DNA from 4 places in the Lysinibacillus sp. LK3 genome. Region 4 is predicted to be linked to each of the others. Evidence: riboswitches for the same ligand, from Rfam matches in the RefSeq annotation. Region 4 holds a riboswitch; each other region holds the start of a gene.
What was found. Region 4 has a riboswitch for S-adenosylmethionine ahead of VK91_RS18750 (bifunctional homocysteine S-methyltransferase/methylenetetrahydrofolate reductase). Riboswitches for the same ligand answer to the same signal wherever they lie in the genome.
Positions count from the first base shown of each region.

Region 1: another riboswitch for S-adenosylmethionine. It lies ahead of VK91_RS15390 (cyclase family protein); the one in region 4 lies ahead of VK91_RS18750 (bifunctional homocysteine S-methyltransferase/methylenetetrahydrofolate reductase).
Region 2: another riboswitch for S-adenosylmethionine. It lies ahead of VK91_RS01510 (YezD family protein); the one in region 4 lies ahead of VK91_RS18750 (bifunctional homocysteine S-methyltransferase/methylenetetrahydrofolate reductase).
Region 3: another riboswitch for S-adenosylmethionine. It lies ahead of VK91_RS13180 (MetQ/NlpA family ABC transporter substrate-binding protein); the one in region 4 lies ahead of VK91_RS18750 (bifunctional homocysteine S-methyltransferase/methylenetetrahydrofolate reductase).

Region 1 covers NZ_LDUJ01000021.1:80,661-86,373, forward strand. The annotation lists gene VK91_RS15375 (DUF2225 domain-containing protein) at 1-25, opposite strand, end outside; gene VK91_RS15380 (Cof-type HAD-IIB family hydrolase) at 347-1,120, shown strand; gene VK91_RS15385 (DedA family protein) at 1,182-1,778, shown strand; gene VK91_RS15390 (cyclase family protein) at 1,809-2,546, opposite strand; SAM riboswitch class I at 2,636-2,741, opposite strand; gene VK91_RS15395 (hypothetical protein) at 2,823-3,221, opposite strand; gene VK91_RS15400 (helix-turn-helix domain-containing protein) at 3,342-4,913, opposite strand; gene VK91_RS15405 (ABC transporter substrate-binding protein) at 4,988-5,713, opposite strand, start outside.
Region 2 covers NZ_LDUJ01000001.1:319,861-325,573, reverse strand. The annotation lists gene VK91_RS01535 (formate--tetrahydrofolate ligase) at 1-1,147, opposite strand, end outside; gene VK91_RS01530 (cold-shock protein) at 1,361-1,561, shown strand; gene VK91_RS01525 (amphi-Trp domain-containing protein) at 1,707-1,985, shown strand; gene VK91_RS01520 (VOC family protein) at 2,358-3,143, opposite strand; gene VK91_RS01515 (flavin reductase family protein) at 3,293-3,778, shown strand; gene VK91_RS01510 (YezD family protein) at 3,869-4,024, opposite strand; SAM riboswitch class I at 4,095-4,190, opposite strand; gene VK91_RS01505 (DUF418 domain-containing protein) at 4,361-5,455, opposite strand; gene VK91_RS01500 (TetR/AcrR family transcriptional regulator) at 5,439-5,713, opposite strand, start outside.
Region 3 covers NZ_LDUJ01000017.1:146,368-152,080, reverse strand. The annotation lists gene VK91_RS13205 (PucR family transcriptional regulator ligand-binding domain-containing protein) at 1-803, shown strand, start outside; gene VK91_RS13200 (carbon-nitrogen family hydrolase) at 856-1,650, opposite strand; gene VK91_RS13190 (pyridoxal phosphate-dependent aminotransferase) at 1,747-2,916, shown strand; gene VK91_RS13185 (PPC domain-containing DNA-binding protein) at 2,959-3,462, opposite strand; SAM riboswitch class I at 3,585-3,688, shown strand; gene VK91_RS13180 (MetQ/NlpA family ABC transporter substrate-binding protein) at 3,777-4,607, shown strand; gene VK91_RS13175 (methionine ABC transporter ATP-binding protein) at 4,715-5,713, shown strand, end outside.
Region 4 covers NZ_LDUJ01000026.1:56,189-61,901, reverse strand. The annotation lists gene metH (methionine synthase) at 1-247, opposite strand, end outside; gene VK91_RS18750 (bifunctional homocysteine S-methyltransferase/methylenetetrahydrofolate reductase) at 240-2,087, opposite strand; SAM riboswitch class I at 2,177-2,277, opposite strand; gene VK91_RS18745 (protoporphyrinogen oxidase) at 2,377-3,771, opposite strand; gene VK91_RS18740 (globin-coupled sensor protein) at 4,011-5,303, opposite strand.

The DNA.
Region 1 (5,713 bases), on a different contig from region 4:
CATAGTAGTAAATGTTAAATGCCATAAGAATCAACTCCTTTGCGTGCACTAAAATTTTATTTCTTTTGTTCTATTTATACGTAAGATTTTATCGTTCAATGTATTTAAGATATTATCTTTTATTTTAACAATTTTGTGTTCTTTGGTATACTCCTTTAGAATTATTAAATAAAAATATTCAAGGAATTTTTAGTTAAATATTATTATAAATACGCTTGTAATAGTTTTTATCGGTGGTGCAAAAGGAAGTTATATAGTTTGCTTAAAGTTTGTCAAAATACTTTCACATGTTTCATGGGAGAAAAATTATAAATGGTTCTAAATGACTATAAAGGAGGTGCTCAAAATGAAGTATAATATCGTGTTTTTTGATGTAGACGGCACATTGATTAATTACGAGGATGGCTGTGTGGAAGAAAGTACAAAACAAGCTATTCAGCTATTGCAAGAAAAAGGAATCCATCTTGTAGCGGCTACTGGAAGACCCTTATCTATGTGCTATGAGTTAAAAGCGCTGGGGATTGAAACCTTTATTACTGCAAATGGGGCCTATGTGAAACATAAGGATCTTGTCATACATAAAACTCCGATTGCCAAAGAAATTGTCCGCAATGTACAGGCATTTGCACAGGAACAGCAGCATAGCCTAACATTTTTTACAGAGCAGCTATCCATGAATAGCATACAAAGTCCAGTAGCTTTAAGAGCGATGCAAGAAACTTTATCTTTACGGGATTTTCCACTTATAAATGAAAAAATTGTAGATGAAGAGGTTTTTCTCATGTGTCTATATGCGGATGAGCTGGCTGAAAAAAGATATACTAGCCAGTTTTCGAATATATTTTTACAGCGTTGGCATCCTTATATTGTGAATGTATTACAGCAGGATGTTTCGAAGTCTATAGCTATTAAAGCGGTGCTTGATCATTTCAATATTGACCCTAAGAATGCGATTGCCTTTGGGGATGGGGATAATGATGTTGACATGTTGGAATATGTAGGAGTAGGAATTGCCATGGGAAATGGTAGTAAAGCTCTAAAAAGTGTTGCGAATTTTGTTACAAAGACATCTACAGATGGCGGTATCAATTTTGCTTTACGTCAGCTTCAAGTCATTTAGAGCGCTGAGGCTACACTATATATAGCAGGTAGATTTTAATAAATTTTAGGTGGGATGATTTATGGCACATCACGTGCAGTCTCTAATTGAACATTACGGATACTTTGGAATTATCGTGATTCTAATTGGAGGTATTGTAGGGGTGCCACTTCCTGATGAGGTGTTTCTAACTTATGTAGGCTATAGTGTTTACCGAGAAAGTCTTGAACATATTCCTGCTTTAGTCAGTGCAATGATTGGTGCGGTTGGAGGCATTACCTTAAGCTATTATATTGGTTATCGTTTTGGCTTACCGTTATTGCAGAAATATGGCCCTAAAATTCATATTACAGAGCAAAAAATTGACTTTACGAAAAAGATGTTTACAAAAATAGGACCTACCCTATTATTAATTGGCTATTTTATCCCCGGGGTACGCCATTTGACAGCATATATTGCGGCTATTAATAATTATCCTTATAGAAAGTTTGCGCTTTTTGCCTATACAGGGGCATTTATCTGGACGTTCACATTTATATCATTAGGAAAGATGCTTGGAGAGAAATGGCGATTTGTTGGATACTATCTGACTCATTATAGTATCTATCTTATCCTTTTATTTATTGTAGGGATGCTCATTGCTTACTTTTTATTCAAAAAAAGAAATGGACAAACATAAAAGTCGGTATACGCTATACCGACTTTTATGTTATGGCAAAATAGCAAATGAGCGCACAGGGAAGCCAGATGCTTTTTCTGGCTTAGGTACGATATTGAAGATGATAGCGCCTTTCGCAGGTAGCTTGTCCAAATTCGTCATTAGCTCAATTTGATAGGTGTCTTGGTCAAGCACAAAATATTCGCCATCTAGCTTGCCATTTTTACGAAAATCAGCAGCAGAGTCCGTATCGAAAGTTTCATGACCAATTGCGCTTACCTTGCGTTCTTTTAGTAAAAACTGTAAAGCTTCTAAACCCCAGCCAGGGATATGGTTATGTCCATCTGCATCCTTATTACTGAAAGCCTCTTTATCTGGCCAGCGCTTACTCCAATCTGTGCGTAATGCTACAAATGTTCCTGCTTCAATTTCTCCATGCTTGTCCTCAAAATCAAGAATATCTTCAACACTTAATGAAAAATCATGGTTGCTCGCAGCCTCTTGTGATTTATCAATAACAACAAGGGGAAGAACAAGCTCTTTTAGTTCTAATTCTTCTAAGTAGCGAGTATCTCGCACAAAATGAATGGGTGGGTCGATATGTGTGCCATATTGACCAGGGAACGTGAATTGTTGAGCGAAGAAACCGTCCTTATGAGAAAATAACGTTTCAAATTTAGCGTCCTCAAACATAAAAAAATGTGGTGAATTAGGGCCGAATGTATGTGTTAAGTCAACCCACTGTTTCGATTTTAATAATTGCAATGCTTGTAAAAGTTCATTAGACATTGATTTCCCTGCTTTCTGTAAAAATAGTTGTAAATAAAAAGGAGTCCCCTAATAGAAGAGGACTCCTGCTGCAACAACGGTAGTTCTTCTTCTCATCTTCAAGGCTGATCATTTTGCCAATTGGAATTAGCACCATACTGTTAGCTGGTTGCTGAGACTTCATCGGGCCAATCCCTCCGTCTCTCTTGATAAGAAAAGTAATATAAGAATTTTCAGAAATAACAATACAAACACTTTAGCATAGTTTTTTATAGTTTACAAGTTCACTAGGAATTTTCACCAATTCAAATTTAAGGTGACTCCACAACAATCATTATCAATAAGACGTATTCTAAAACTGTCTGGTGTATAGTTTGTTTCAAATTTCATCGTAATGCCTGTTGATGTGATTAATTTTTCAACCTCTGTTTTATTTGAAAGTTGAGCAGCATTCATTAAATCATGTGCGAATTGTTGGGAGCTATCTATTTTATCCGTAAGTAATTGGGCTTGCTGCATCATCGCCTTTATCCGTGATGCTGAAGCTTTTAATTTGTGTGTATCGACAGGTGGAAAAGGATTATTGGTCGGCATTGCTAGATGTTGCGAAAAGGGTCTAATGGCAAAATGATTAGCGATAGGCGATGTTGGATAATGATAGGGATGCACAAAATACGGATAAGGATTGTAATACAAGGTCATTCCTCCTATCCTATAACTGATATCCTATCTTATGTAGCAAAACGGCTTTCGGTGTTATTAGCAGTGCAATGTTTGTCCTAATCATTGAAAAAGGAAGCTAAAGTAAGCTTCCTTTTAGCCAAGTACATTCAAGACATCATCAATTTTTTTACTATGTGATAAAATGCCATAATTCATCCATGTTAAAAAGTCTACTTCATAGACACAGTTGCTTTTAACGGCAGCTAGGTTTTTCCAAGTAGGAGTTTTTAAAATAGCACGTTCCTCATTTTCATAAATGGAATGTTGTTTATCAAAGGTAATAAATAAATGATCAGCATCTAATTGCAACAATTGAGCAAATGTCAGTTGTGCTTTACGTTGATTGTGCGGAATACTCCATACTAGTGAATGTGGCATTAAACCTAAGTCACGATATAAAATGGGGCCCGTATAGCCACATTCAGGACCCGCGTATAGAGTAATGCCAATGGCTGAAATACGGAGAAATGCTACACTTTGCCCATAAACAGATTTGCTAAGAATTCCTTTTGCTTGTTGTACTTTATCTTCATATTGTAGGATTACGTCTTGCATCAAGGAGGTTTTTCCTGTTAGATCTGCAATTTTAAATAAAGTAGATTGCCAATTCTCTCCAGGGTGTGAAAGATGGCAGACGGGGGCTACTTCATCTAAGTGCTGAAAGGATTCCCAACGCTCTACACCAGAATCTAACATAATTAAAGTTGGCTTATAGTAAAAGAGTCGATCCATTTCTCTATTTTGTACATCGATATCTGGCACTTTCTGTAGACCTAAATAGTCTTGTTTCCCCCATTTTGAATGACTGAATTGAGCAATTGGCGTAATCCCAAGCGCAACAAAGAAATCTTCTAAGAATGGTGCAAATACACGTATATGGCTGCTTTGATTTCTTCGATATTGTCCTGGAGAGATGCCAATATGTTCTTTAAAACGACGATTGAAATAATACTCATTATTAAATCCGACAGACTGGCTAATTTCAAATACTCGATCATTTGTTGTCATTAATAATTGCTTAGCTTTTTCAATACGAAGTTTAGTTAAATAGTGAAGAGGAATTTGTCCCGTAATATCTTTAAAAATGCGCGTATAATTCCATCTTGGTACGTCAGCTAGCTGTGCTAGCTGCTCAACCGTCCACTCTTTTTCAAAATGTTTATGTAAATGGTTAATGGACTGCTCAACAGATTGTCGATCATTTTTTTGCATCTGCTTGGGTATGGTTTGATGTAAGAGTAATAACATCAGCTCTTGAAAGTGTACATGCTGTTCAAAAATCGTGTGATCATCCTCCGCTAACCGGTTCTGATAGATTACTTCTAGCAGTCTATGACATTGTGAAAAGGGGAGAAGATGTCGTTCGCTGATACTTGTAAAATGACTATATGAATTTTGACTATTGCTGAGATTGACAATGTTGAATTGTAATTGATAAAAACAAAGGTGCTTACTTTGAATATGGATACTAACCGTGTTATTTGGCGGAATCAATATGCACTTTTCTTCACTAAAATGAATGGTGTCATGATCTATGGCTAGCTTTCCGCTACCATTCATTAAGATAAAAAGTGTATAGAAATCACTACTAATCAATAACTTTTTTGATGATTGAATTGAATAAGAGATATTTTGTAACGTATAAACATGTGTTAAGTTACCCATTGATAATTCCCCCCTTTTTTTGAATTGGCAGAACAACACAAAGAAAGCCCTCATTAAGAGCTTTCTTTGGAAAATTATTTGACGAACCATTTCTCTAAATCATCATACTTTAGCAAGTTGGCTGTGATTGCGCCAGATTGCCAATATGTGCGATCAGCAATATAAACATGCCCATTTTTTACAGCAGGGAGTGTTTTCCATAGTGTACTATCTAACCATTTAATGGCTTCTTGGTTTTCTTTAGACTCCCATGTTCCGTTTGAAGGGAAAAGGATGATATGATCCGCATCTAATTCCGTGATAGCCTCTTCTGATAAAACCTCGTGAAACTCTGTCATATCACGGGCTAATGGATGTGGTGTTAAGCCTGCCTCTGTGTAAATATAGCCAGAGTAGCGATTTTTAATGCCAAATAACGCTAATGTATTATCTGCTACATTTAGTCGTACAACAGCAACTGTTTCGTCTCCGATTGATTCATCTAGTTTTGCTTTTAAATCGGAAACACGTTGCTCATATCGATCAACCATTTCTTTTGCTTTATCAGGAATATTTAAAACATCAGCTATTGTTTCTACAATTTTACGTGGATCTTGTAGAATATCTTCTTTCAAGCGGTAAGTAGGCGCTACCTTTGAGTATTCATCATACTTTGCCTTGTCTGCGGCACCATCTACAATGATTAAATCAGGCTTGGCTTGTAATAATGTTTCCATGCTACCAGTAATGTCGAACTCAGGAACATCTAATCCTAAATAGTCCTGTTTTCCCCAAGATGGGTGATACCATTGCACAACGGG
Region 2 (5,713 bases), on a different contig from region 4:
TTAAGGCAATAATTGGTTCAACGCCAAATGTACGAACTGTATCTACATGTTTAGCTAAGTTTTCAATTCCTTGTAGGAGTGCTTCCACATTTTCACCTACAAGCGCTGTTTTCGGTACACCACCATGCATTTTTAATGCACGAATTGTCGCTACAATGACAACTGCGCTTGGTTTAAAGCCTCCCTTACGAGCTTTAATGTTCATGAATTTTTCAGCACCTAAATCAGAGCCGAAGCCCGCTTCTGTCACCACAATATCAGCTAGCTTACGAGCGGTTTGTGTCGCCATAATAGAATTACAGCCGTGGGCAATATTCGCAAATGGACCACCATGGATAATAGCAGGTGTTCCCTCTAATGTTTGAACTAGGTTTGGCTTGAAGGCATCTTTTAATAATAGTGTTAAGGCACCCTCTACCTGTAAATCACGCACAAAGACAGGCTCACGCTCGAAAGTATAGCCAATCACGATACTAGCGATTCGCTCACGTAAATCCTCAATGCTTGTTGCTAAACAGAATACCGCCATAATTTCAGAGGCAACCGTAATATCAAAGCCATCCTCACGCGGCATGCCTTGAACAGGACCACCTAATCCCACCACTACCTTACGAAGGGCACGATCATTTAAGTCCATGACACGCTTCCAAATAATGCGTCGTGGATCAATGTTAAGTGTATTTCCTTGGTGGATATGATTATCAATAAATGCGGATAAAGCATTGTTAGCTGTTGTAATCGCATGAAGGTCGCCAGTAAAATGTAAATTAATATCCTCCATTGGTATAACTTGTGCGTAACCTCCGCCAGTTGCGCCACCTTTTACGCCCATGACTGGACCTAATGATGGTTCACGTAATGCGACCATCACCTTCTTATCTAATTGATGAAGGGCATCTGCTAGTCCAACAGTCACAGTCGACTTTCCTTCACCAGCTGGGGTTGGACTTATAGCTGATACTAATACTACCTTTGCATCCTCGCCCTGAGCAGTAATTTTTAATGGGTCGATCTTTGCTTTGTAGCGTCCATACTGCTCAAGAGCATCCTCTGGAATACCCGCAGCATTGGCAATTTCCGTAATAGGTTTGATCACTGCTTGACTAGCGATTTCTAAATCTGATAATGGTTGATTTTTCGTTGTCATTTGGCATCCTACTTTCTATGTTGTTCATTTCCATTATAGTCTTAATTGTGAAAAAAAAGAAAGCCAGATATGCAAGCATTTCGTCAATCAATTGACTTATTTGTTCAATTCCTGTATGTTCTAAGAGAAAATGCAATTTTTTCACATTTTCTCAATGAGTGCACCATTTATTTAACTTTATTTTACATTCAAGCGCATTGGAGGCGAATGCTTATGCAACAGGGGATCGTAAAGTGGTTCAATAATGAAAAAGGTTATGGCTTTATTGAATGTGATGATGGCGAAGATGTATTTGTTCATTTTACGGGCATCCAGGAGGAAGGCTTCCGTACACTTGAAGAAGGTCAAAAGGTTTCATTTGATGTTGTGGAAGGCAATCGTGGACCCCAAGCATCAAATGTTGTAAAACTATAAGCGTAATGGGACTATCCGTGTAGTTCCAGATTAGCAGCGGATTAGGAAATGCATCGTTTCCTTCATCCGCTTTTTGTATTGTTTTATAAGCTGAATGCCCCCTCCATGTTATAATAGAAGTAACAATACGTAAGGAGGGATTTCGATGCAAAAACAAAATAAACCCATGACTGAAGTTATTTTGAAGCATAAAGAACGACAAAGTGTAGCAGAATTTGCAGCAACACTGGAAACGATTGCAAAAAAGCTTAAAGAAAATGGTGAATTCACTTTTGTTCAAGACACAGAGCCAACAGTTGTCAGCCCAAGTGAACAGCTCAAAATCGAATACTCCTATACAAAAAAGGGCGACAAGCATTCATTTGAAATTGAATTTGATTGGTATACAGGTACAGAAACACCGAAAAAAATGACAATTGAATAATAATTGGCAACGAAAATCCACTTCTCTGATGAAGTGGATTTTTCCATATTGTTGAATTAAAGATCATGTCACTAGCTAAAACTTTCTAGCAAGGTGAGGAGGTGATTTCGCTCCAGGGTCTCCTCTGTAACGCTAAATCCACAGGAAAGCAAGTAGCCAGCACCAGAAATTCTATTGATGGTTTTGTTTTTCAATACTTATGTAAAAAGGCGGAAGCAAAAGTGTTTCAGCCCATAAAAATACCGAGCTATCCACTAAAACGCTTACGAAGTGTTTCGGAATAGTTCGGTTTTTCTAGTTATCATGTTTGTTAATTTAAAGATTATTCGGCTTAATGAAGGTCCCAGTTAGTTATGGCCCAGCCTTTTCTCCTTATCGATTTATCCAATAAAAAGCACCAGGGCAAACTAAAGTTTCCTTTGTTCGTTTAGGATCCTTTAATGTAACACCAAATGGTCCCTCTTTGACATGACCAAGTGTCATTGTCATCGCGCTCTCTTCCTCATAGAAATCTAAGCGCATATTCGGTAGCTGTAGTGACAAATACTGCTCATATTGCGTAGGCACTGGTAGCTGTAACACCTCTTGCCACAGCTTAACTGTTGCCTGCATGTCCTTGACGTAGAATTGGACGGATTCCATCGTTATAGCCTGTTTGACATCAATGGCACCACTTGCCTTTAATTGAACCAAACGTTCTTCATCTTCCTCCGCCCATTCAATCAAAAATGGAAAATCAATTGGCAGATCTGGCTTACCAAAATGCAGTAGCTTCCATTCTACCACAGTGCCATCTGGTCTTGTTCTGCTACATGCATCTGGTCCATATACTTCATAGCCCAATGCTCGCAAGCGTCGACCCTCTTCCTCAATATTTTTTGTGCGCAGAGCAATTCGAGAAAATCCCTGGCGCTCTTGATCACGTTTAAACGTATAATGTAGGGAATATGGGTATTGTGCCGCTTGCTCAAATAAATCACGATCATAGATAGCAATTTGTTCAATATAGCTTAAGCCAAAGTAGCTTAACGTATTATAAGTCCCCCACATCGTGTGCTGCCCACCATTCACTGTATGGACATTTCGTTTATTGAAGAAAACCTTTATATTTTCTGGTGATTCCACTTGATGAACCAAATGATCAAAATATAAAGTCATGGCCATTCCCCTTTCTTTCCCCATTACCTTTACCTGTATGTTTGATTAGTTTAAAATTTACTCAAGAAAAGGAGTTACTAGTAGGATATGAAAAAAAGTTTCGTTTACCTACAAACTCCGTTCACTAATTTCATAAAGAGGTGATTTGAATGACAGATTTAGTAGCTGCTTTTAAATTGGCATTAGGTAATTATCCTACAGGTGTAACAGTTGTCACGACATGTCATGACACAAAACCGATTGGCTTAACCGTCAATTCCTTTGCATCTGTTTCAATCGACCCGCTCCTTATTTTATGGTCACTCGATAAAAAATCTCAGCTCCATCCTTATTTCACGACTGCGCCAAATTTTGCGGTCAATATTTTAGCGAGTGATCAAGAGCATTTATGTACACTATTTGCCAGTAAAATCCCTGATCGCTTTGCACAAGCAAAATGGTCAACTTCCTCTTTAGGACTACCGATTTTACATGATACAGCAGCTAATTTACAATGTAAAACATTTCAGCAAATCGATGCTGGCGACCATACCATTTTTATTGGGCAGGTCGTAGACATTACAAATGCTCAAAAAGAGCCTTTGCTTTATCATCGCCGTCATATCGGTCCCATACCAAAAAGCTTTTATAGCTAGCCTTTACACAAAAAAAGAGCCACTTGTAAGCACAGGAAATCCTTCATGCTTATAGGTGGCCGTTTGACATAAGTTCTACTGAAAACATTGTTATTTTTTCTGCGGAAATCTCTGCTTTTCAAGCCTATTAATTTGCACAATCACACCATCTTGAATCGTAATATGCACTTCACCAAATTCAAGATTTTGAATCGCCTTCGCAATTGCCTCTAGTTTCTTATCATCTACTTTTACTGACTGAGCCATACGATACACCCCTTCTTTTTTATCCTTATTGTTCATAAAGAGGCCAACGCATCAAACTGATTGATAGCCCCTCCTATCTCTCAGACACCATCTGTTGGATTTGGCACCTGTTGTTCGGTTGCCGAGGCTTCATTGGGCCAAGTCCCTCCACCTCTCTTGATAAGAGTACTGCGTTTCTTGAAAATAATTCTATAATTCTGCTATAGGAATGTCAATACAAAATATTAGAAAACCTAGTTGAATACTATGCAATATGTCGTTTAGATTAAAAGACTCCCTATACCTAAAGTATTTTATGCCTAGTCAGTGAGAAATAGATGGCAATCCATTAATTTATTACAAGCTCCATTTCCTCATCATGAATTCAAGTGGGCCTCGATGATGTTTAGTCCTCCACCATACAGAAACAACGACACATCCTAAAAAATAACAGCAGGCATACAGCATGGAAAAAGCAAGTGTTTGGTTCTCCAGCTTTTGGCAAATAATTAGTATTCCAATGCCTATAACAACATGGCCAACATAATGCGTTAAAGACATTTGTCCTGTTAATATGAAAGATTGAATAACTTTATTTTTACATGTCTCTACAAGATAGATGGAGCCAACAATGATGACAATAGCCGAAGCCGAATTAGATAGGACATACATCATATTCGGTGGAATCGGTCCTGTATCAAATAAATACAATGCACTCTCTACATCTAATAAATGAATGGTTGTCATCTTAATGAATAACGTTGAACAAGTCTCAGTCATGATGACTAACAATAAACCTATCACCAGTAAGTTTTTTCTTAATGTATGATTTGTTAAATCTAATGTGCCCATTACCATACCTATCAGAAAGAAGCAAATCCAGGGGAATAGTGGATGATAGCCATTAAACATCAAATTTCTTATAAATCCTGCTGGTGTCCAAAAATCAAGATACTCTAGTAGTACATATGTTGGATGCCAACCAGCAAGGTAACTAAATTGAATTTGAAGCCATTGTGAAAGGATAAGGATGGCACCGATTATGAAGATCATCATTTTCTTGGATTGGGCAATCAACCAAGCAGCAACAAACATATACACGCCATAATAATGTAAGATATCTCCTGTCCAGCCGATTGCATATAATATTATCCCTATCGTAAATAACAAAAGCGCCCTCTTCCACAAAGTAAGTCGATTTTGACGAAGAAGGATTGAGTCCTTACTCTCTCTAGCCTGACGAGTCATTAAGGCTGTCCCTATCCCTGCTAGCATGACAAATACGGCCGAAGCACGTCCCTCGAAAAGATGTTGGAAGGCAATTAACCATGTTGAACCATTCGTTGTAGAACCTGTTATGACGCCAAAATTGACAATGAACATGCCAAGCATGGCGAGAGCTCTTGCAAAATCAAGACCTTCAATGCGCCGATCATCATTTCTTTTTGTCATCTTTGCCCCCTTGGATAACGCTATTCACTGCCTCCTTCCAAATAGCCCTATAGTTCAATTGGTTGCCTGTTAACATGAAATTACCGATATTATCATAGACGAGGGCTAGCATTTGTGCCTTCGCTTCTATATGGGGAGTATCCTCTAGCACGCCTAGCTGTACGCCATATCGTAGGATAGCAACAAAGCTCGTTAAAAAGCTGGTTTCTAGCTCTACTAATTGTCTTTTATAGTTTTCATCGCGGGCCGCTAATAGTA
Region 3 (5,713 bases), on a different contig from region 4:
AAAAAAAGAATATTGAGGATGCTTCGATTTTAGCTGATTGGATTGATCAAAAACTATCTAAGGAGGAAATCTATAAATTTATCGTTACACATTATACTAACTATACACAATCCAGTGGCACTGTCTTTATTTTGGCTTCTCCTAATACGTTGACAAAGGCACAGGAGGATGTAGTCTATAGTAAGCTTTATTATCGTAATCTCTTTGAGCAACATGGCTTTATTCCATTTTTATTTGAAAGAAAAAGCTATGTTATTTTTATTTTACTGCATACAAAAGATAGTAAAGCCATTCGTGATATGCTAAACAACATGTTTTCCTCTTTGGTCAAAACTGAATTTTATAAAAAGCAGCAGGCACAAGGTTATCAGATAGCTATTGGGAAGGTCGTTTGTGATGTGGATGAAATTCCCAAAAGCTATCAAACTGCACTGGAAACCTTATATATTTGTCGAAAAGTACAAACGTCCTCGTTCTTTTATGATGATCTGCATTTATATCATTTAATCTATAAATTACAAATGCAGGTGGATTTACAGGAAGTGATTTTCGACTATTTACAGCCCGTTATTGAATACGATGAAAAATATAATAGTAAGCTTCTCGAAACATTGCAGGTGTATTTACAAACAAATGGCTCTAAACAGCAAACAGCGAATCAATTGTTTATTGTTCGTCAAACACTCTATCACCGCCTAAAAAAGCTTGAAAGTTTACTTGGTAAAAATTTTATGAACGGGCATAACCGCATTACACTTGAATTTATGCTACTAGCCAATTCATTAATCGAGGATAAGAGCTAGAAAAAAGTTGGCACGCTTAAAAGGTTAACTCCCCTCCTAAGCGTGCCCTTTATTACCCTTTCACAACTACATCGTGATACAGTCCTGGTCTACGATCATCGTAAACAGGAATTCTTCCACGTACTTCATCGACAATAGAAAAGTCTACATCGATCACTGCTACTTCCTCGTCCTCAGCACCTACCCATAATACTTCTCCCCAAGGCTGAATAATCATAGACTGCCCATTAAAATTTTCTACCTTTTTCGAAATACGATTTACTGCAATGACAAAGCATTGATTTTCAATTGCACGAGCCTGTAGCAACGTTTTCCAATGGTCAATCCTTGGAGTTGGCCACTGCGCTGGTACAAATAATACCTTTGCTCCTTGTAATGCATGTGCACGTAACCATTCTGGGAAGCGAATATCATAGCAAATGACACCAGCAGCTTCAATATCATCTAAAGCAAAACGATTCATTTCATCCCCTGCTTCCAAGTAAAGATGCTCGTCCATTAAACGGAAAAGATGTGCCTTGCTATATTCCCCAACAAGTTCTCCATTACGATCAAAGGTATACATCGTATTATAAAATTTATCGCCTTTCTTTGTTGAAACAGAGCCCCCTACAATATGTACATCAAGTTCCTTAGCAAGTTTAGCCAAAAAGGCCTTTGTCCGCTCACCATTGATATCTGCTAGCTCAGGCAGTTTCTCTAAAGCATAGCCTGTATTCCACATTTCAGGTAACACTATGATTTCTGCCCCATTTTTTGCAGCTTCACGAATCTTATCCTCGGCACGTTCAAAATTTTCTTCAACTTTGCCAAAGCCAACATTTAATTGAATACAACCGATTTTCATCTCTATTCCTCCTCTAGACAATTAACAGAAAAAGTAATACTATTTGCTTCATATTCTTCAATAATAATTATTATATTCTGAAAAAGGTGATCATGCATGGAATTCTCTAAAAAACTACAGCAACTACCCACTCAATTTTTTGCAGCACTCGTTCAAAAAGTAAACTTGGCTCTAGAAGAAGGGCGTGATGTCATTAACCTTGGGCAAGGAAATCCCGATCAGCCAACGCCTATTCACATCATTCAAGCATTACAGGAAGCAGCTGAAAATCCTCAAAACCACAAATATTCACCATTTAGAGGTCTCGCTGAATTACGCCAAGCTGCTGCGGACTTTTATCAACGTGAATATCAGGTAGAACTAAATCCAGATACAGAGGTAGCGATTCTTGGTGGAACAAAAATTGGTCTAGTTGAGCTACCTTTAGCTGTGTTAAACCCTGGTGACACGATGCTCTTACCAGATCCTGGCTATCCAGATTACCTATCAGGTGTTGTACTAGGAGACGTCAATTTTGAAGTAATGCCCCTTTTTGCTGAAAATGATTTCTTACCTGATTATCATGCATTACCTGATGAAGTGAAAGAAAAAGCAAAGCTTCTTTACTTAAATTACCCGAACAACCCTACAGGTGGTACAGCATCACTTGCGTTTTTTGAAGAGACCGTTCGCTTTGCGAAGGAGCACAATATTATCGTATCACATGATTTTGCTTATGGGGCAATAGGATTTGACGGTAATAAACCAGTTAGCTTCCTTCAAGCAAAGGGTGCAAAAGAAGTAGGAGTTGAAATGTATACATTATCGAAAACCTATAATATGGCTGGCTGGCGTATAGGCTTCGCTGTAGGGAATGCCGAGATTATTGCTGCTATTAATCTAATTCAGGATCATCTGTTTTGTAGTCAATTCCCTGCCATTCAACAAGCCGCAGCAGTAGCACTGACGGCTTCCCAGCAATGTGCGGATGAACTACGAGCTACTTATGAGCGTCGCCGCAATGTACTCATTGAAGAAGCTCGAAGAATTGGCTGGCATGTTACGGCTCCAAGTGGCTCCTTCTTCGCATGGCTCCCTGTACCACTAGGCTATACAAGTGAACAGTTTGCTGATCTTTTGCTCGAAAAAGCTGATATCGCTGTAGCAGCAGGTAATGGCTTCGGTCAATATGGTGAAGGCTATGTTCGCGTAGGATTGCTGGTTAGTGAGGAGCGCTTACGTGAAGCAATCCATAGAATCGAGCAATTACAATTGTTTATAAGATAATGACGCCATATCCTGTAGCTATCCCTAGCTACAGGATTATTACTATTTTTCAATTTTCCTTGGTTGCCCTAAACCATTTTCTAATGGATAAAATTGAACATGACCTGTTTCATCATCCCATTTTCGAATATGTTGAATCCCTTGTACCTCTGCCAACACGATGTCAGCAGTAATAACAGGGTTGCCCCCTTTTATTAAATGCCCACCTGATACAACACCCCATTGATCGCTCATAGAACCATGGAAATGTGTCTCATATCCACCATCTCGCTTACACACCACACCTGAACCTTGAATAAATTCTAATGGTCCCTCTTTTTCAATCACATCACTAAAACGAACTTGAATTTGAACTGTTGCATCTGGCACTAAATAAACAAAGCTACTTTTTTGAAAGCTGCCAATACAGCTTACAATTGTTGCTGACTCTATACTATTCTCTTCGCAAAGCGCTTCAATTCCTTCAATGATATCTGTTCCCGTTAGAAAACGAGCACTAATAACCTTACCAAATGAACCTATACCATAATTAACTCTTACAGACATTGTTATCCCTCTTTTGCGTCGAAATATTATAATTATATAAAAAATTTAAAAATTATTTATTGACTTACTATACCCTATAAATTATATTAGTTCTATCGGAATTACAAAAAAATATTATAAATCTCTTATCAAGAGTAGCTGAGGGACTGGCCCTATGAAGCTCGGCAACCTCCTTTTATAGGAAGGTGCTAAATCCTGCAAACGATCTTCGTTTGATAGATAAGAGAGGACATCTTTTCATGAGCCTCTCTTAATTTGTAAGAGAGTTTTTTTATTTTCAAAAAACCGATAAAAACAATCTTGGAGGTATTTTCATGAAAAAGAAAAATAAATTTTTAGTAGGTTTAGCAAGTTTAACATTAGTAGCAGCTTTAGCAGGCTGTGGCTCTAAAGAAGATAGTAAAAGCCAAGCTGAAGGAATTGATGAAAAGAAAATCGTTGTAGGCGTCACTTCTGGTCCACACGAACAAATTGCAGAAGTAGCCGCTAAAGTAGCAAAAGAGAACGGGCTAGAAGTAGAACTAAAATCATTTTCTGACTATGTTTTACCTAATACATCCTTAGCTGAAGGTGATCTTGATGCGAACAGCTATCAACACGAGCCTTTCCTAGATACATTTAATAAAGACCATGATACAGATTTAGTACCAGTGGGCAAGACGATTTTAAATCCAATGGGTATCTACTCAGAAAAATATAAATCCTTTGATGACATTCCTGACGGTGCAACGTTTGGCCTACCAAATGACCCAACGAATGGAGCACGTGCCCTCTTTGTTTTACAGGAAGCTGGCTATATTAAGTTAAAAGAGGGTGCAGACTTAACAGCCTCGATCCGTGATGTAGAAGAAAACAAAAAGAATTTAAAATTCATTGAATTAGAGGCAGCTCAAATTCCTAAACAACTTAGTGAAGTAGATGTAGCAGCTATTAATACAAACTTTGCACTAGAGGCTGGCATTAACCCTAAAGATGACTCTATTTTATTGGAATCTACTGATTCTCCATACGTGAACTATATTGTTGTACGTGCTGAAAATGAAAATGATCCAACAATTAAAAAGTTCGTTGAGGCTTACCAATCTGACGAAGTGCGTCAATTCATCGAAGAGGAATTCAAAGGTTCTGTAATCCCTAGCTGGTAATATGTTCAGAAAGCTTCTATAAAGCCGAAGAATCTGCTGAAATTCCCCAATGGGAAGACGAGCAGATTCTTGCTTTTTAGAAGGTTGAGAAAGGAGCAAACAATCGCATGATTCAATTACAAAATATCTCAAAAGAATTTAAATCGAAAAAAGGCATCATAAAAGCTGTGGATGGCATCAACCTTCACGTAAAAAAGGGACAAATTCATGGTGTAATCGGCTATAGTGGTGCTGGTAAAAGTACACTCATTCGTTGCGTTAATCTACTAGAACGTCCTACAGCAGGAAAAGTAGTGATAGACAATGTAGACATTACGACCCTTTCTCTTCACGAATTACGTCAAACACGCCAAAAAATCGGGATGATCTTCCAGCACTTTAATCTCTTAAAAACAGCAACAGTTTACAATAATATTGCAGTTCCCTTAAAGCTACTAGGCTATAAAGAGGCGGAAGTAAAAAACCGAGTAGCTAAGTATGCTGAAATTGTCGGTTTAACAGATAAACTAGATAGTTACCCAAATCAACTTTCAGGTGGTCAAAAACAGCGTGTGGCTATTGCACGTGCCTTAGCACAGGAACCAGAGATTTTACTTAGTGACGAAGCAACAAGTGCACTTGATCCTGAGACAACGGAAGCCATTCTTGAATTGTTGTTAAAAATTAATCGTGAATTAGGCATTACGATTCTGCTCATCACACATGAAATGAATGTAATTCAAAAAATTTGCGATGAGGTTTCTGTTCTAGAATCAGGGAAAGTTGTGGAATTTGGCACAGCGATTGAACTTTTTGCGAAACCGAAGCACCCTACAACGCGAAAGTTTTTGAATACAATTTCACAACGTAATTTATCCCCTTCTCTTATTGAGCAATTAAATGTTTCAGGAAGTGTAATCCGTTTAACATTCCTTGGTGAAAGTACTGGTAAGCCATTATTAGCAGAAGTCACTAAGGTATATGATGTGCAACCAAATATTTTAACAGCTAATATTATTGAATTAAAAAACGGTATTGTCGGCAATATTGTGGTGCATTTACATGGCGAAACGCAGATTGTCCAAAAGGCGTTAACGTATTTTTCAGAAAATGGCGTGGCAGTGGAA
Region 4 (5,713 bases):
TTAACACAAGAGGCGTCCCACCAAATGTATTTGTACAAATAATATCTGCGCCTGCCTCTAAGTATTTATGGTGAATTTTTTCAATAACATCTGGTCTAGTAAGCACAAGATTTTCATTACAGCCATCAAGTTCCTCGCCACCAAAATCCTCTGCTGATAAATTTTCATTTTGTAGCATTGTTCCCATTGCGCCATCAAGAATTAAAATACGTTTCTCTAGTTGCTCTTCAATCGAGTGCTTAGCCATGTATACTTACTCCTTTTTTCTGTTCATCCAATTGCTCTATATATTTCATCAACTCTAGTGTCACGTCGTAACGTAAAAATGGTGTAATAAGGTAAATCCCATTGAAATATTGCGTAGCCACTTCTACTAATTCTTTGGCAATAGCAATCCCTTCCAAGGTTGCCTTTTCTTTATCTTCTCCACATGCTTTCATTCTTGTTAAGGCATCTTCAGATAATTTGATACCTGGCACTTCATGATGTAAAAATTCAGCACTTTTATAACTCGTAACAGGCATAATACCGATGTAAATTGGAGCTTGTAAATGCTTTGTTGCCTCATAAATCTCTACAATTTTCTCTTTCGTATATACTGGTTGAGAAATGAAGTAGTCTGCCCCATGCTCAATTTTCTTCTCCAAGCGTGTCACAGCACGATCTAACACACGGACGTTTGGATTAAATGCAGCAGCAACTGAAAAATTTGCTTTTTTACGAAGTGGCTTACCTGAGAAAGAGACCCCTTCATTTAATTGCTTAATTAATTGGATTAGCTCCATGGAAGATACATCATAAACACTTGTCGCACCTGGGAAATCTCCTACTTTTGTTGGATCACCCGTAACGGCCAACACATCATGAATACCTAAAGCATTTAACCCCATTAAATGAGATTGTAGACCAATTAAATTACGGTCTCGACATGTAATATGAGTTAGTGGGCGTACACCATGTGAGCTCTTCAACAATGCGCCCATTGCAATATTGCTAATACGTGGAGAGGCCAATGAATTGTCTGCCATCATAACTACATCTGCACCTGCATCATATAATTGCTTTGCTCCTTCAAGGAACCCATCAATCTCTAAATGTCTAGGCGTATCCAACTCTACTATGACAGAGCGTTCACGTTTAACCTTTTCATGAAGAGGCTCATACTTTGTTGGCTCCGCTTCCCGAACAATCTCAATCTTTTTAGGCTTCGCATGCTTCTCCTGAACCGGTGATAACTCTTCTAAATACTTCTTTGCTGCTGCAATATGTTTGGGTGTTGTACCACAGCAGCCCCCTATTAAACGTACACCTTGATCACGCAATTCAACAGCCGCTCGACCAAAATAATCAGCTTCTGATTCATAAACGACACGCCCATCCTCTAAGTCCAGAAGTGATGCATTTGGATAGGCCGACATAAATGCCTTATTAGGAAGTTCTACACCTTCAAATGCCTGAATTGTATGGTGTGGACCTAGTCGACAATTGACACCAACAATATCAGCACCTAGGGCTTCAAGCTCATGGAGAGCATTATTTAAAGACATCCCATTTTGTAGAACACCGGGCTCATGCATAGAAACTTGTGCAATAATCGGCAATTTTGTTTTTTCTCGTAGCATCTTTAAGGTTGCTGTTAATTCTTCAAAATCATAATAAGTTTCAAGTAAAAGGCCATCTGGATTCCCTGCAAGTAAGACGCTTGCTTGTTCTTCAATAGTTGCTAATATTTCATCCAAGGTTGCATCACTTTTACGAATTCCCCGAATACCACCAATTGTTCCTAAAACAAATTGACCGCCATCAGCCGCTGCTCGTTTTGCGATGGTGATAGCAGCTTCATTAAATTGTTGGACACGTGATTCTAATCCATAGCGAGCTAATTTAATGGCATTTGCACCGTACGTATTCGTTTGAATGATGTCAGCACCAGCTGCAATATATTCTCTATGAATCTTTTCAATTAACTCGGGTCTCTGAACATTCATTTCCTCATGGCAATACTCCAATCCATAGCCATATAGCACTGTGCCTATTGCACCGTCTGCCGTCAATACATGCGTTTTTAACCTTTCAAGCAATCCCATAAAATTAGCCTCTCTTCCTATGTCTCTATATAATAAAAAGCCTTCTTTCATAAAAAAAGAAGGCTTTAACGATTCATCATTGTTGTTCCTTCTCATCTTCGACTCAACGGTCTTCTGGATTTAGCACCTGACAATAAAGTTGGTTGCTGAAGCTTCAATGGGCCAGTCCCTCTGCTTCTCTTGATAAGAATTAAGTATGAATTTTTTAAATAATTAAAAGAATCATATCGTTTACTGACGAATGAGTCAAGACTATTTCACATAACAAAGTTTTTTTCCACTTAAAACCTTAGAAATTGGCAAGTTCCTTTGCAAGCTCTTCACCAATTTTTTTCCCGTTTTGAATGCAAGCACCAATACCTACGCCAAAATACGAGCACCCTGCAATCGATAAATTAGGATATTTCTCATGTAATTCTTGTAGTAATCCTTGTAATGCTTCACGATGCGCTAGATCATATTTAGGCATTTGATCAATCCATTTTGTTACATTCACAACGGTTGGCTGCTCCTCTATTCCTAGGCTCTTTCTCACATCTTCTAAAGCAACTGCTGCTAATTCTTCATCCGTCATGGCGCGTAGTTGCTCATAGGCTGGATTGATGCTCTTATAAAAGAGTCGCACAAGTAATTTATTTTCTTTCGATGTATGCTTCCATTTACGACTAGTCCAAGTTGCTGCATTACAAGTTACGTCTGAATTATGGGAAACAATATAGCCCGTTCCATCTGCTGGCAATTTAGCGTCTGGCACATCAAAACCCAAATAGATAGTAATCGCTGACGCTGTCGTAAATTGGTCAAAATAGCGGTTTAAAGATTCATCCTGTAGCAGATTTTGTACAGTATCGTTCGGTAATGCTAAAACGACATAATCTGACTCAATAATTTCACCATTAGCTAAGGAAATTGTGTAGTTCTTATCTTGTTTTTGAACATTTAGTGTAGTAACACCCTTGATAATTTCTACATCGGATAAGGTTTGTTCAAGTCGATCAATTAAAGAAGATAAACCATTTTTAAAGGATATAAATTTTTTGTTCGCTGCTTTAACAAATTGCTCACGATTCGCATCAAAGCCTTTAATAATACTTCCAAAATCATTCTTATAATCAATTAAATACGGTAAAGTAGAGCCAATAGAAAGCTGATGTAAATCTCCAGAATAAACACCTGCAAGCACTGGTGCAATTTGGTTTTTCACCAGTTCCTCTCCTAAATAGTAAGTTAAAAATTCACCGATAGAACTTTCCTTTGTGAAGCCATTGTTTGGCAATGTTAAATCCTTCAACGCTTCTTTTTTTCCCTGCTCGGAAATAAGTGTACTTTCCTCTAAGGATGCTACACTCATCGGTATTCCGAAAGTTGAATCTGCCGGAATAGCATGTAACTCATTATTCGTATAAATATAAGAAATACCTGTTTCGTTGTAAACTAATTCCGCCTCAAAATCAAGCTCCTGCACGAGTTCCATAACGCCTTGATGACGGGCTACAATAGAATCAGCACCCGTTTCCATGATGAAACCTTGTTCATGTGCTGAATATAATTTGCCTCCTAAATATGTATTTTTTTCTATAAGCACTAGACGAACATCTAAATTATGTTCCTTCACTTGACGTTGCAAATAATGCATTGTACATAGTCCTGTAATACCGCCGCCTAAAACAACAACTGTTTTCATCATAACCGCCCCTATTATTCATTCTTTCTACAGTATAATCCTTTTTCATTGAAAATTACGTTAAACCCTTTACAAATTTAGCAAAAATAGAGCTATTTCATCAGTGAAATAGCTCTTACTTTCTGAATCTCTATAAAATTGATCCTCTATAGCGATAACTTCACAACAAACATTTAAATAGGTACTATAGTGTTTATTACGTCTAAAAATATGAAAAATAGAATGTAAATGTTAGTAGTCTATCCTTTTAAATTTTGCGCAAAGCTCGCTAATTTTTCAGCTGAATTTGTTACCTCAGTAAATGAAGTGCCTAATTCACTTAATATGCCTACAATTGCTTGTATTTTTGTTGCCATACACTCATTTTGATCTTTTGCTTCTGTCATGGCTCCCAATATACTCGTAAATTGGCCTTCAGTTTGTAACATATTTTCTTCACCTGCTGCAACTTCATCTTGAATGTTGGTCAAAGAATACTCTAATTTCTCTGTTCGTTCACCTGTCTTTTTCAATAACAAAGCCACCGCTGTAACAGATTCTTTTGTCTGAATTGATAATTTACGTACTTCATCGGCCACTACGCTAAAGCCCTTTCCCGCTTCCCCAGCACGTGCTGCTTCAATTGCAGCATTTAAAGCCAATAGATTCGTTTGATTCGCAATATTGGTCACAACACTCATAATTGTTTCCATTTCCTTAGACATACCTGATAATTGTTCAATATTTTCTTCTATATCATGAAGAGAATGACTAATATTGAGCATATTTTGTGATTGATTTTTTAAACGCTCGCGACCCTCAAGTGCTTGGTTTTCAGCCAGTGTAGACACATCGAGTGATTTTTTTGCCAAATGTTTAATTTCGTCAGATTGCTTACTTAAGCAGCAAAATGAATTATTGGTTTCCTGCGAGATAGCTGCAAGTGCTTCCGAAGAATCTACAATCTGTCGTTCAATCGCTTCTTTTTCATGAACCATTTTTTCTTTCAGTTGTTCCACAGTGTTTTCAAAAGCTTCTAAAACGAGTTGTTGCTCAAAATTACAAATTTTCGATATAGCTCTGATCGTATTAAATTGATCTTGTGGAAATTCTATATTTTTTTCGACTAAATCAATAAATGATATCGATAAATCTTGGAATGCGCAGATATACCACTGTGTTCTAAGCCCAATGTGGACATGCACCTTTGCAATTTTTACACGCCTTTGGTAATACATCTCATCAATGGTTCCGTTAAACATTTCAATAATATGTTGCCGTAATGTTACTTTAAGCTTTTCTACAGAACTATGATGACTGATAATATCTACCAAATGATGCTCTGTTCCAATCATGTTGTAAAAACGGTTTACGATGTGATCTACATTATCCATAACTATTGGCTGGAAAGCTTTTAAATATTGTAAGTCGTTCTTCGTTAAGTTTAGCATTTCAATTTGCTTCGCCATCGATTGACGAGAGGACAAATCCATTTTCACTGTGTATTGCTGTAAATCCAATACCTTCGTCTTTCTTTGTTTTTGAAAAATCACACATCTTCCCTCTTTCATTCCGTTTACTTTCATCAGGCTGAGAAACATCAAATCCCTTTTAACATATTGATGGATACACGAAAAAATACCGATAAAATCTGATTAGTCAGATTTAATGGTTACATTCGATAGCGCAATTCCGTATGACAAACTTCCTCCAAAAGTATGTCGGGTACCCATTTGCTCAATTTATCCTAAGGTCATTTGCTCTCAGCAAACAGATATAGTCCCTACATGACTAACAGTAAATTATTTACGTATGCTTCTTTTCAAAATCACTCATTTACATTAATCATTTTATAAATGACTGTCAATCTTATTAATACCATTATTTTACACAAAATGTATAAAAAGTCCTTGTTGTTAAATAAAGCGTAATAAACTATAAAAAAGCTACCACAATATTATTG